3 regions of the Pantoea phyllosphaerae genome follow, and region 1 is predicted to be linked to each of the others. Evidence: predicted binding sites of a transcription regulator. Region 1 holds the regulator's gene; each other region holds the start of a gene.
The links. Region 1 encodes Fur, which represses iron uptake genes when iron is present. Its sites were predicted from a motif close to ATAATAATGAGAACNACTATCAA; they were not measured.

Region 2: a site for Fur is predicted at 2,060-2,082, ahead of ACR6A7_RS07920 (isochorismate synthase). Genes of this name have one in related genera too.
Region 3: a site for Fur is predicted at 1,271-1,293, ahead of fes (enterochelin esterase). Genes of this name have one in related genera too.

What each region holds. Positions count from the first base shown of each region.
Region 1 covers NZ_JBPFDE010000003.1:35,389-39,510, forward strand. Annotated here, with positions in the region: gene ybfF (esterase) at 1-10, shown strand, start outside; gene ybfE (LexA regulated protein) at 166-441, shown strand; gene fldA (flavodoxin FldA) at 576-1,106, shown strand; gene fur (ferric iron uptake transcriptional regulator) at 1,461-1,904, shown strand; gene ACR6A7_RS05550 (hypothetical protein) at 1,965-2,360, opposite strand; gene glnS (glutamine--tRNA ligase) at 2,598-4,122, opposite strand, start outside.
Region 2 covers NZ_JBPFDE010000004.1:185,714-189,835, reverse strand. Annotated here, with positions in the region: gene entS (enterobactin transporter EntS) at 1-972, shown strand, start outside; gene fepB (Fe2+-enterobactin ABC transporter substrate-binding protein) at 967-1,932, opposite strand; gene ACR6A7_RS07920 (isochorismate synthase) at 2,110-3,288, shown strand; gene ACR6A7_RS07915 ((2,3-dihydroxybenzoyl)adenylate synthase) at 3,299-4,122, shown strand, end outside.
Region 3 covers NZ_JBPFDE010000004.1:195,813-199,934, reverse strand. Annotated here, with positions in the region: gene ACR6A7_RS07965 (TonB-dependent siderophore receptor) at 1-1,072, opposite strand, end outside; gene fes (enterochelin esterase) at 1,349-2,560, shown strand; gene ACR6A7_RS07955 (MbtH family protein) at 2,601-2,819, shown strand; gene ACR6A7_RS07950 (enterobactin synthase subunit F) at 2,812-4,122, shown strand, end outside.

The DNA.
Region 1 (4,122 bases):
TGCGCTTTAAAAGCAAAAGCTTGCCGTTCGCGGTTTACCATTGGCGTCATCACTTCGGCTGGAGTATGATGGCGCGCTAAATTTTGCCGCTGCCTATTTTTTTGCCGCGGTAATGGCCCATTTCGTTATAAACGCGCCTGCTCGCGCCGCTAGTTTTACTAACCCATGGCAAAAGAACACACTGACCGCACTACGCTGGATCTGTTTGCAAACGAGCGTCGGCCCGGTCGACCGAAAACCAGTCCGCTCTCGCGTGATGAACAGCTGCGCATCAATAAGCGCAATCAACTGAAACGTGACAAGGTGCGCGGGCTGCGTCGTGTCGAACTCAAAATGACCAGCGAAGCCGTGGATGCGTTAAACACCCTGGCTGAGCAGCGCAACATCAGCCGCAGCGAACTGATTGAACAAATGCTGCTGGCGCAACTCAAACTGGGCTGAATAGCGTAAAGCGCACGCAGAAGCAAATGGAGCGGCTTTTCGAGTTCCGCCCTTTTGCCCGCTCTGCTATCATTCGCTTAATTGTGCGCTCTGCGCATGCACTCATCATCAGGATTTAAGAGGTTATTTACTCCATGGCAATCGTAGGCATCTTCTTTGGCAGCGATACCGGCAACACCGAAAACATTGCAAAAATGATCCAGAAACAGCTGGGCAAAGAGGTTGCGGAAGTGCATGACATTGCCAAGAGCACGAAAGAAGATCTCGAGGCGTTCGATATCCTGCTGTTGGGCATTCCAACCTGGTACTACGGCGAAGCGCAGTGCGACTGGGACGACTTCTTCCCGACGCTGGAGGAGATCGATTTCAACGGCAAGCTGGTCGCACTGTTCGGCTGTGGCGATCAGGAAGACTATGCAGAGTATTTCTGCGACGCGATGGGCACGATTCGCGACATCATCGAGCCGAACGGCGCGGTGATCGTCGGCCACTGGCCGACCGAAGGCTACCACTTCGAAGCCTCTAAAGGTCTGGCGGATGACAAACACTTCCTTGGCCTGGCGATTGACGAAGATCGTCAGCCGGAACTAACCAACCAGCGCGTCGAAGCCTGGGTTAAGCAGATTCACGATGAGCTGCAGCTGCAGGCCATCATCGACGCCTGATTAGCCACATACTCAATGTGGGCGCTGGCTCACATTGAGTTAATGGTTTTTCCTATAGAAATAATAGCTACAGATTTTTAACTTTTATCTCTGATTCTGTACAATACCCACATCGGTTATCTGCTTATTTCTTCCGCGAGGTCAGGAAGTTAGCGAGATGATAACGAACCTCCTGCATTTCTCCGCCCGGCGCCGTTACGCTTCTTCTTACAGCCCGTGTTGATTTCAGGCGTTTCCCTCGGTTTTCATTTCAAAACTTCGCCTCTATAATGAGACGCAAATGAGAATAGACACCGAACGACATTCAAGGCAAGGCGCCTCAAGTAACCAGCAAAGTAACAGGACAATATCCGCATGACTGACAACAATACCGCATTAAAGAAGGCTGGCCTGAAAGTCACGCTGCCCAGACTGAAAATTCTGGAAGTGCTTCAGGAACCTCAGTGCCATCACGTCAGCGCGGAAGATCTGTATAAACGCCTGATTGATATGGGCGAAGAGATTGGTCTGGCTACCGTTTATCGCGTACTGAATCAGTTTGACGATGCGGGCATCGTTACGCGTCATAACTTCGAAGGTGGAAAATCGGTTTTCGAACTGACCCAGCAGCATCATCACGATCACCTGATCTGCCTCGACTGCGGCAAAGTCATCGAATTCAGCGATGAATCAATCGAATCACGCCAGCGAGATATTGCTACCCGTCACGGCATCAAGCTGACGAACCATAGCCTTTATCTCTATGGACACTGCTCGCTGGGCGATTGCCGCGAAGACGAAACGCTCCACGATCAGTAAAAATGTGTGCTATGCAGTAATGCTATAAGCCGGTCTATGTACCGGCTTTTTTTATGGCCGTCAGGCGACCAGCGTTTCGTGCAGGTAGCGCCAGCGGGGGATTGAGGTAGTGCAGTCGAGGATCGCCAGCGAAATGCGCGCCTGATCGCTGCCGTTCATCATCTGCAGCTCGCGATACTGAATAGTGATCTCATCTTTGCTCTGAGAGATCACCGCGTGTTCGCTGGTGGCGATGCGCATGCCTTCGCGACGCCCCTGCAGCTGCCGAAACAACGCTTCAGTTTGATTCAAATCGAGCAGTCGCCCCTGGGGTGTGACCATGCGGAAATCGGGATGGAAGTGCGAGAGCAGCAGATCGAAGGTATCGTCTTCGCCTGAAGGCTGATTGAATATACGTTCGATTAACTGATGTAAAACTACCACGCTGTGTTTTGCTTCCTGACCAAGAGCTGTCATCATTTTTCCTTTTTATGCCCGCATAGCCTCTTCAAAGAGCGAATAGCCTACCTGAAAAAATGAAATTCACATCTGGAAATTGATTAATTTTCGTTAACTCAGACAACTCCCAGTCTGGTCTGACAAGAGATAATGGATTGTTACATAACAAAAAATGGTCTTGCCGCTAATTGCAGATATAAAAAAGGGCGATTGCTCGCCCTGTCGTAAATGCATATCAAGCCGAATGCGAAAAAATTACTCGCCGATTTTCGCCCAAGTGTCGCGCAGGCCCACGGTGCGGTTAAACACCAGCTGGTTCGGACGCGAATATCGGCTGTCGGCACAGAAGTAGCCTTCACGCTCAAACTGATAAGGCGCTTCCGGGCTGGCGTTCTGTAAGCCTGGCTCGACAAACCCCTGACGAATCTCCAGCGAGTTCGGATTGATGGTGGTCAGGAAATCCTCTTCCGCACCAGGGTTCGGCACGCTGAACAGGCGATCGTAAAGGCGGAATTCCGCCGGCAGCGCATGGTCGGCGGAGACCCAGTGGATCACGCCTTTTACCTTGCGGCCGTCAGCCGGATCTTTGCTCAGGGTATCGACGTCGCAAGTGCAGTAGATGCAGGTGATATTCCCCTCTTCATCTTTTGCCACGCGCTCGGCACGGATCACGTAGGCGTTGCGCAGACGCACCTCTTTGCCCAGCACCAGACGTTTGTACTGCTTATTGGCTTCTTCGCGGAAGTCAGCGCGATCGATCCAGACCTCACGGCCAAACGGCACGTCGCGCGTGCCCATCTCCGGCCTGTTCGGATGATTCGGCATGGTGATGATTTCGTTATGGCCAGCCGGCAGGTTCTCAATCACCACTTTCAGCGGATCGAGCACCGCCATGGCGCGCGGCGCGTTTTCGTTCAGATCGTCGCGAATGCAGGATTCCAGCGACGCCATCTCAACCACGTTATCCTGTTTGGTGACGCCAATACGGCGGCAGAACTCGCGGATCGAGGCGGCGGTATAGCCGCGACGGCGCAGGCCCGAAACGGTCAGCATGCGCGGATCGTCCCAGCCTTCCACCACGTTTTCGTTGACCAGCTGTGTCAGCTTGCGCTTCGACATCACCGCATATTCGAGGTTGAGACGCGAGAACTCATACTGGCGCGGATGCACCGGTATCGAGATATTATCCAGCACCCAGTCATAGAGGCGACGGTTATCCTGGAACTCCAGCGTACAGAGCGAATGGGTGATATTTTCCAGCGCATCGGAGATGCAGTGGGTAAAGTCGTACATCGGATAGATGCACCACTTTTTGCCGGTCTGGTGATGCTCGGCAAACTTAATGCGGTAGAGCACCGGATCGCGCATCACGATAAAGCTGGACGCCATGTCGATTTTGGCGCGCAGGCAGGCCTTACCCTCGGCAAATTCGCCGTTGCGCATTTTTTCGAACAGCGCCAGGTTCTCTTCGACGCTGCGATCGCGCCAGGGGCTGTTTTTGCCCGGCGCGGTCAGGGTGCCGCGATATTCGCGGATCTCTTCCGGCGTCAGCTCATCGACATAGGCCAGACCTTTGGTGATCAGTTCAACCGCGTAGTGATAAAGCTGATCGAAGTAATCTGAGGAATAACGAACGTCACCACTCCACTCAAAGCCCAGCCACTGCACGTCGCGCTTGATGGACTCGACGAACTCCATATCCTCTTTAACCGGGTTGGTATCGTCGAAACGCAGGTTGCACTGACCCTGATAGTCCTGAGCAATGCCGAAGTTCAGGCAG
Region 2 (4,122 bases), on a different contig from region 1:
CTCGGCTTCGTGGCGCTGGCCGTTAACGCCTCGCTGCCGACCCCATCGGTCAGCGCGGTCTTTTTGCTCGGCCTGTGGGATGGCTTCTTCGGCGCAATCGGCGTCACGGCGCTGCTGGCGGCGACGCCAGCGCTGGTGGGGCGCGAAAACCTGATGCAGGCGGGCGCCATTACCATGCTCACGGTGCGCTTCGGCGCGATTCTTTCGCCCGCCGTCGGCGGCCTGGTGCTGGCGCACGGCGGCGCGGCGTGGAACTACGGCCTCGCCGCCCTGGGCACGCTGCTCACCGTGCTGACCCTGCTGCGGCTGCCCGTGATGCCGCCGCCGCCGCAGCCGCGCGAACATCCGCTGCGGGCGCTCGCCAGCGGCGTGCAGTTTTTGTTTGCCGCGCCGCTGGTCGGCATGGCGGCGCTGATCGGCGCGCTGGTAACCCTGGCGAGCGCGGTGCGCGTGCTCTACCCGGCGCTGGCGTCGCACTGGCAGGTCAGCCTCGATGAGCTGGGCCTGATGTACGCCGCCGTGCCGCTCGGCGCGGCGCTGGGGGCGCTGACCAGTGGGCGGCTGGCGCAGACGCCGCAGCCAGGCAAGGTGATGTTAGCCAGCGCCGTCGCCGCTTTCCTCGCGCTTGGCGCCTTCAGCCTGATGCCGCAGTTTGCCCTCGGCCTGGCCTGCCTGGCGGCGTTCGGCTACTGCAGCGCCGTTAACAGCCTGGTGCAGTACCAGCTGATCCAGTCGCTGACGCCCGATGCGCTGCTGGGGCGCATCAACAGCCTCTGGACGGCGCAGAACGTCACCGGCGATGCGATCGGCGCGGCGATGATCGGCGCGCTGGGGTCATGGCTGCTGCCGCAGCAGGCCGCCGCGCTGTTCGGTTTCGGCGCGGCGCTGCTGGGAGGCGTGATGTGGATGCTGATGGCGAAGCTGCGACGCTATCAACCGCCAGCGCCGACGCTGGCGGAAGAGGCGTCATGATTTAACAAACAGCTGCGCCAGACGCGTCAGCAGATGGCTGGCGCTGTAGTAGTCAAGACGGAAGGTGTCGGCCCCTAGCGCGTAAACCTGCTGCTGCTTCACCGCCGCGGTTTGCGCCAGGAAGGGGTTCTGCATCAGCTGTTTCGCCCCTTGCTCCTCCGCGGCGAACAGCAGGAAGGTATTGCCGTTCAGGCCGCTGGCGACGTTCTCGCCAGAGAGCTGAATAATATCTTTGCGCTGTCCCATACTGTGCGTCTGCTGCAGATCCGCAGGCGGCACGGCGAGCGTAAAGCCGAGCTGCTCCAGCAGCTTGCCCTGTGCTGATTCGCGGGTCCACAGGTTTACCGCGCGGCCGCCGCCGTTAAACACCATGGCGGAAACGGGCTGCGGCGGCAGCGTGATTTTCTGCTTCAGCGCCGCCTCCTGCGCATCGAACGCCTTCACGCGCGCCGCTGCCTCCGCCTCGTGGCCGGTCGCTTTGCCGAGCAGCGTCACCAGCTGCTGCCAGCTTTTATCGTCATAGTTCACTACCAGCGTCGGCGCGATAGCCGAGAATTGATCCACCAGCTTGAGCGCGGAGTCGTTGCCGGTCGCGCTGACGATAATCAGATCCGGCGCTTCGGCGGCCACCGCTTCGGCGCTCGGCTCGCCAATATAGAGCCGCTTGAGATTTTTACGCTTCGCGACGTCGCTCCACTGACGGAAAAAGCCCTTCTCGTCCGCCAGTCGGCTGCCCGGCGCGGTCGCCCCGCTGGCGATGACCGGCGCGTCGATCGCCAGCAGCGAGCCGGTCAGGGTGACGCTGGTAGAGACGATGCGCTGCGGCGCGTTCTCCAGCGTGACGCTGCCGCCGACGCTTTGCAGCGTGCGCGGCCAGCCGCCTTCCGCCCGCGCTTGAGGGTGAGCCAGCACGGTCATGAAAGCCAGCGCGGCCACCGTGGTAAAAATCCGCTTAAACATAAGATTCAGTCCACTTTTTACTGTAATCCAACCTTCTGTCACCTCTACGCATCACGCTGAGATCGCACGCTCACTGCCGCGAATTTATTGACACTCCAGCCTAATCAACGTAGGTTACAGAACCACAATACAAATGATAATCATTATTAGTTATCTTATCATTTATAGGTGAAAATTATGGTGGAAACGTTGACGTTTGGAAATCCCCTGCTTGAGGATTTCTCCGCGCTGTGCCGGGGATTTATCTTCACCTCCCCGTGGCGCAGTATCGCTACGCAAGGCTGCTACACCACGATCGCCGCGCCGGCGGTCGATGGCGACGCGCTAAACGGCGACTTTCAACAGCAGCTGCGACGCCACTTCGCATCGGCAAAAAAACAGGGCATCGCCCACCCAGTCCTGGTCGGCGCCATCCCCTTCGACGTCAGCCAGCCCGCCGCGCTGTTTATTCCGGAATCGCATCAGACTTTTAAGCGCGCCGATCTTCAGGCTGCGCTGCCCGCCGTTCAGGCGCCGCTGCCGCAGGTACGCCGCCGCGCCGCCATGCCGGAGCACGCGGTGTTTACCGCCATGGTGGCAGAGGCCGTGGCCGCTACGCAGCGCGGCGAGCTGGATAAAGTCGTGCTGTCGCGCCTGATGGATATCGTGACGGAGCAGCCGGTGGATATCGCTGCGCTGATGCAGCGCATCGTGGCGCAAAACCCGAACAGCTATCACTTTCACCTGCCGCTGCCGCAGGGCGGCTCGCTGGTGGGCGCCAGCCCGGAGCTGATGCTGCGTAAAGAGGGGCGTGATTTCCGCTCCTGTCCGCTGGCTGGCTCTGCGCGACGCGACGCCGACGCGCAGCGCGACAGGGCCGCGGGCGACGCCCTGATGCAATCAGCGAAAGATCGCCACGAGCATAAGCTAGTGACTGACGCGATGCGCGCGGTGCTGCAGCCGCGCAGCCGCCTGCTCTCGGTGCCCGCGACCCCTTCTCTGCTGACCACCGCCACGCTGTGGCATCTGGCGACGCAGATTGACGGTGAGGCGCTCGATGAGCAGGAGAATGCGCTGTCGCTCGCCTGTCTGCTGCATCCGACGCCAGCGCTGAGCGGCTTCCCGCACGCGCGCGCGCAGCAGCTGATCCAGACGCTGGAGCCGTTTGACCGCCGTCTGTTCGGCGGCATCGTCGGCTGGTGCGACGAGCAGGGCAATGGCGAATGGGTTGTGACTATCCGCTGCGGCACCGTGCACGGCGCGCGCGTGCGCCTGTTCGCTGGCGCGGGCATCGTGGCCGATTCGCAACCAGAATCAGAATGGCGCGAGACGGGTGTCAAACTCGACACCATGCTGCGCGCTTTTGGACTGCAATAAAGGAAATACCATGTCGATCCCCTACCATCGCTGGCCAGACGATCTGGCGGCGCGCTACCGCGAGAAAGGCTACTGGCTGGATGTGCCGATGACCGATATCCTGGCGCGCCATGAAAACAGCGACGCTATCGCCGTTATCGAAGGCGATCTGCAGCTGAGCTACCGTCAGCTGGCGCAGCGCAGCGACAACCTCGCCGCGGCGCTGCAGCGCCGCGGGCTGAAAAACGGCGACACCGCGCTGGTGCAGCTCGGCAACGTCGCCGACTTCTACGTCACCGTTTTCGCCCTGTTCAAGCTGGGCGTCGCGTCGGTCTACGCGCTGTTCAGCCACCAGCGCACCGAGCTGCAATCCTACGCCGCGCAGATCGAACCTGCGCTGCTGATCGCCGATCGCCGCCATGGGCTGTTCGCCGACGACCGCTTTATCGACGCGCTGTGCGCCGATTGTCCGTCGCTGCGGCAGGTGATCCTGCGCAACGACAGCCAGCCGGAAAACGGGCTGGAAGCGCTGATGGCGGAGGCCGCGAACGCTTTTCAGCCGACGCCGACCGCCGCCGACGAAGTGGCGTTTTTCCAGCTCTCCGGCGGTAGCACCGGCACGCCGAAGCTGATCCCGCGCACCCACAACGACTACTACTACAGCATCCGCGCCAGCGACGAGATCTGCGCGGTCACCGCCGACACGCGCTATCTGATCGCCCTGCCCGCGCCGCATAATTTTGCGATGAGTTCGCCTGGCGCGCTGGGCGTCTTCTACGCGGGCGGCCAGGTGATTCTGGCCGAGGATCCCAGCGCGACGAACTGCTTCCCGCTAATCGAAAAACACCAGGTCAC
Region 3 (4,122 bases), on a different contig from region 1:
TGTTGGAGAAGATGCCTTCGGTGCCGCCCGCCAGCCCTTCGTTGATGCGCGAGTTGCGGGTATTTTCATAGCGTGCATAGCTGTTGGTGCTGATGCCGTTATCCCAGGCGCCGGTCCACTTCACGGCAAAGTTCTGCCGATAGAGGCGGTTGGTCTCTTTGCCGTACAGGCTTTTCACCAGCGCGCTGGTGTTGGTGTTCTGGGTGTCGCCTGAATAGAGGTTACCCTGGCGGCTGTAGCCCGCCTGAAACTCCAGCGCCTGCATCGGCGCGAACGCCCAGCGCAGCAGCGCGTTAATATCTTTATTGACCACCCCTTCGCGCCCGCCCGGATAGCTGCCAGCGTAGGTGCCGGTGCGATCCGCCGCGTGTCCTTCGTTGATGTCGTAGGCGTCCGCCTGGGTTTTCGCCAGATTGCCGTAGAGTCGGAAGCTGACGTCGTCGCCCAGCGGCCCTTCCAGGCTGAAATTGGTGCGGCGCGTCGCGCCCTCGTCCTTATGCTCCGGCACGTTGTAGTAGGCGTTCCAGGAGCCGTGCCACTGCTTGTCGTCATACTTTTTGGTAATGATATTCACCACGCCGCCCGCCGCGCCGTTGCCATAGCGCACCGCTGCCGGGCCGCGAATCACCTCAATACGCTCGATCATCTCCGGCGGCACCCAGTTAGTATCGCCGCGCGTGTCGCGTTCGCCGCGCCAGCCGAGACGCACTGAGTTGCGGCTGGAGACCGGCATGCCGTCCACCAGAATCAGCGTATTTTCCGGCCCCATGCCGCGAATATCGATCTGGCGATTGTTGCCGCGCTGGCCGCTGGTGGAGTTGCCGGTCAGATTGACGCCCGGCATGGTGCGGATAATCTCCGATACGTCGCGCGCAGGCGGACGCTTTTTAATCTCGTCGGCGGTGATGGTGGAGACGCCCGGCGCCTGCAGGTTCTGCTGCGCCGCGCTGACCACCAGGGTATCGCCGACCTCGGCAGTTGAAGCGGTGCGGGCATCGGCAGCCTGTGCGCTGGTCGCGGCCAGGCCGAGTTCAATGAGAATGGCTAATGACAAACGGGATAATGTAGGCATTTTTTATATTCCTGGATTGCCTGCGGAAACCTCACCGTCTCCTGCGGGCGCGCCGGTAAAAGGGTCTTTCCTTGCGAGCAAGCATTCCAGCCGCGCCCAGGCTCTCCCTGGCGGAACATCCGTCTGACAACACAGGCTGATGAGGCTGGCGGAACGCGCGCGCTCCTTGATGTCGGAGCGGGAAACACCCTATTGCAAATGCAAATAATTATCAATAGTATTCTTCATAACATCTGCGCACCTTCAGGTGCGCCTGGCCCAGTAAATAAGCGCTCTATGACGTGGTTAACCAACGAAACCGGCAGTGAATCCTGGTGGCGAACATTACAGCAGCAGGGGCTTCCCTTAATCGAACCCGCCGAGCGCGGCGAATGCGGCGTCACCTTTTTCTGGCGCGATCCGCAGGGAAGTGAAGCCACCTCCTCTATCCGTCGCGTCTGGATCAATATCACCGGCGTCACCGATCATCACCAGCGTGCCGCGCCCCGCTCGCTCAGCCGCCTCCCCGGCACCGACGTCTGGTTCTGGCGCACCCAGTTGCCTGCCAGCTGGCGCGGCAGCTACTGCCTGATGCCCGACAGCGATCCCGCCGACTTTGCAGGCGAGCCAGATATGGCGACGCTGCGCGCCTGGTGGCGCGAAAAATTCCCTACCGCCCAGGCGGATACGCTGAACCCGCAGCGCGGCTGGGCGGGCGGGCGCGGCATGCACGTCTCGCCGCTGCATCTGCCGGACGCGCCCGATCAGCGCGTCTGGCAGGCGGTCGACAGCGGTCGCGCGCCCGCGCTGCCGCTTCAGCACCATATCTGGCAGAGCGCGCGCCTCGGCAATCGCCGTTCGGTGTGGATCTACGCCACCGGCGAGGCGCAGCCGACCGAACGTCCGCTGGCGCTGCTGCTGGACGGCCAGTTCTGGGCAAACAGCATGCCGGTTGCCTGGCCGCTGCAGCAGCTCACCGACGCCGGCGAACTGCCGCCGGCGGTCTACGTCATGATCGACATCATCGACCGCGAGCACCGCAGCCGCGAACTGCCCTGCAATCCCGACTTCTGGCTGGCCCTGCAGGAGGAGCTGCTGCCGCAGCTGCAGGGCTGGGCGCCGCATCGCGTCAGCGCCGCCGAGACGCTGGTGAGCGGACAGAGCTTCGGCGGGCTGTCGTCCGTCTACGCCGCGCTTAACTGGCCGCACTGCTTCGGCGGCGCCATCAGCCTCTCCGGTTCGTTCTGGTGGCCGGAGCGCGGCCAGCCCAACGGCAGGCTGATCCAGCAGCTGCAGCAGGGCGACTACCGTCTCGCGCCGTCGCGCATCTATCTGGAAGCGGGACGCCGCGAACAGCTGATATTCAAAGCAAACCAGCAGCTTCAACAGGACCTGTCCGCCGCTGGGCATCAGGTCGTTTTTCATCCGGTCGACGGGGGCCACGACGCGCTGTGCTGGCGCGGCGGGCTGCTCAATGGACTGAAAGCAATGTGGCAACATCTTCTTTAAATCGCCTGGCTAGCCCGACTGTTGCGGGCAGGAGACCGATATGCAACCTAATCCCTTTGACGATCCGCAGCAGGATTGTCTCGTGCTGATCAACGATCGCCAGCAGTACAGCCTCTGGCCCGCTTTTCGCGCCCTGCCCGCGGGCTGGCGCAGCCTCTTCGGCCCGCAGCCGCAGGCGGAGTGCCTGAGCTGGCTCAACGCAAACTGGCGCGATATCCGCCCGGCCCACCCGAGCGCAAACCGGAGCGACCATGTCTGAGACGCTGATGAACCCACGCCATACTGACCAGAAAATCCTGCCGCTGGTGGCGGCCCAGCCCGGCATCTGGATGGCCGACCAGCTGTCGCAGCAGACTAACGCCTGGGCGGTCGCGCACATTGTCGAGCTGCGCGGCGAGCTGGACAGCGCGCTGCTGAGCAAAGCGATCGTCGCCGGCATGCAGGAGGCGGATACGCTAAACATGGCGTTCGGCGAGCATGAAGGCGAGGCGGTGCAGTGGCCGTCGCCGCAAACCTTTACTCTGCCTGACATCGTCGACCTGCGTCAGCACGCCGACCCAGACGCCGCCGCGCACCAGCTGATACGCGTCGATATGGCTGGCGATCTGCGCGTGCTGAGCGGCGTGCCGCTGTGGCATCACCAGCTGATGCGGCTGGGAGAGCGGCGCTGGTTCTGGTATCAGCGCTATCATCATCTGGTGGTGGACGGCTTCAGCTTTACCGCTCTGACGCGCCGCATCGCCAACCTCTATACCGCCTGGATGCGCAACGACACGCCGGAACCGACGCCTTTTACCCCCTTCAGCGAGGTGGTGGAGGAGTATCAGCGCTATCAGGCGTCGCCGAACTGGCAGCGGGATCGCGACTTCTGGCGCGAAAAGAGCGCGCAGCTGCCGCCGCCCGCCTCGATCTCTCCCCTGCCGCTGGCCGGACAGCGCGCCAGCACCGCGCTGCTGCGCCACACTTTCTCACTGGATAGCGCGCGCTTTCAGACGCTGGTACAGCAGATGGACGTCAGCGCAGCCGACGCCGCCTTTGCGCTGGTGGCGCTCTGGCTGGCGCGCCTGAGCGGCCAGAATGATTTCGCCGCCGGCTTTATCTTTATGCGCCGCATCGGCTCGGCGGCGCTCTGCGCCACCGGGCCGGTAATTAACGTGCTGCCGATGGCGGTGCATTACGATCCCGCCCAGCCGCTCGCCGCGCTGGCGCAGCAGCTGGCCGCGGAGGTGAAAAAGATGCGTCGCCATCAGCGCTTCGACGCCGAGCAGGTGCAGCGCGACGCCGGACGGCTCGGCGACGGCGATCCGCTCTACGGCCCGGTAATTAACCTGAAGATGTTCGACTATCAGCTCGACTTCAACGGGGTGGAGGGGATAACGCATCAGCTCGCCTCCGGGCCGGTGCGCGACCTGGAGATTGCGATCTACCTCAGCGAACAGGGCGCGCTGACGCTGGAGCTGCTGGCGAATGCGGAACGCTATCAGGAAACCGCGCTGACGCAGCACATCAGCCGTTTCGATCTGCTGCTGCGACAGCTGGCGGCACAGCCGGATCGCCCCTGC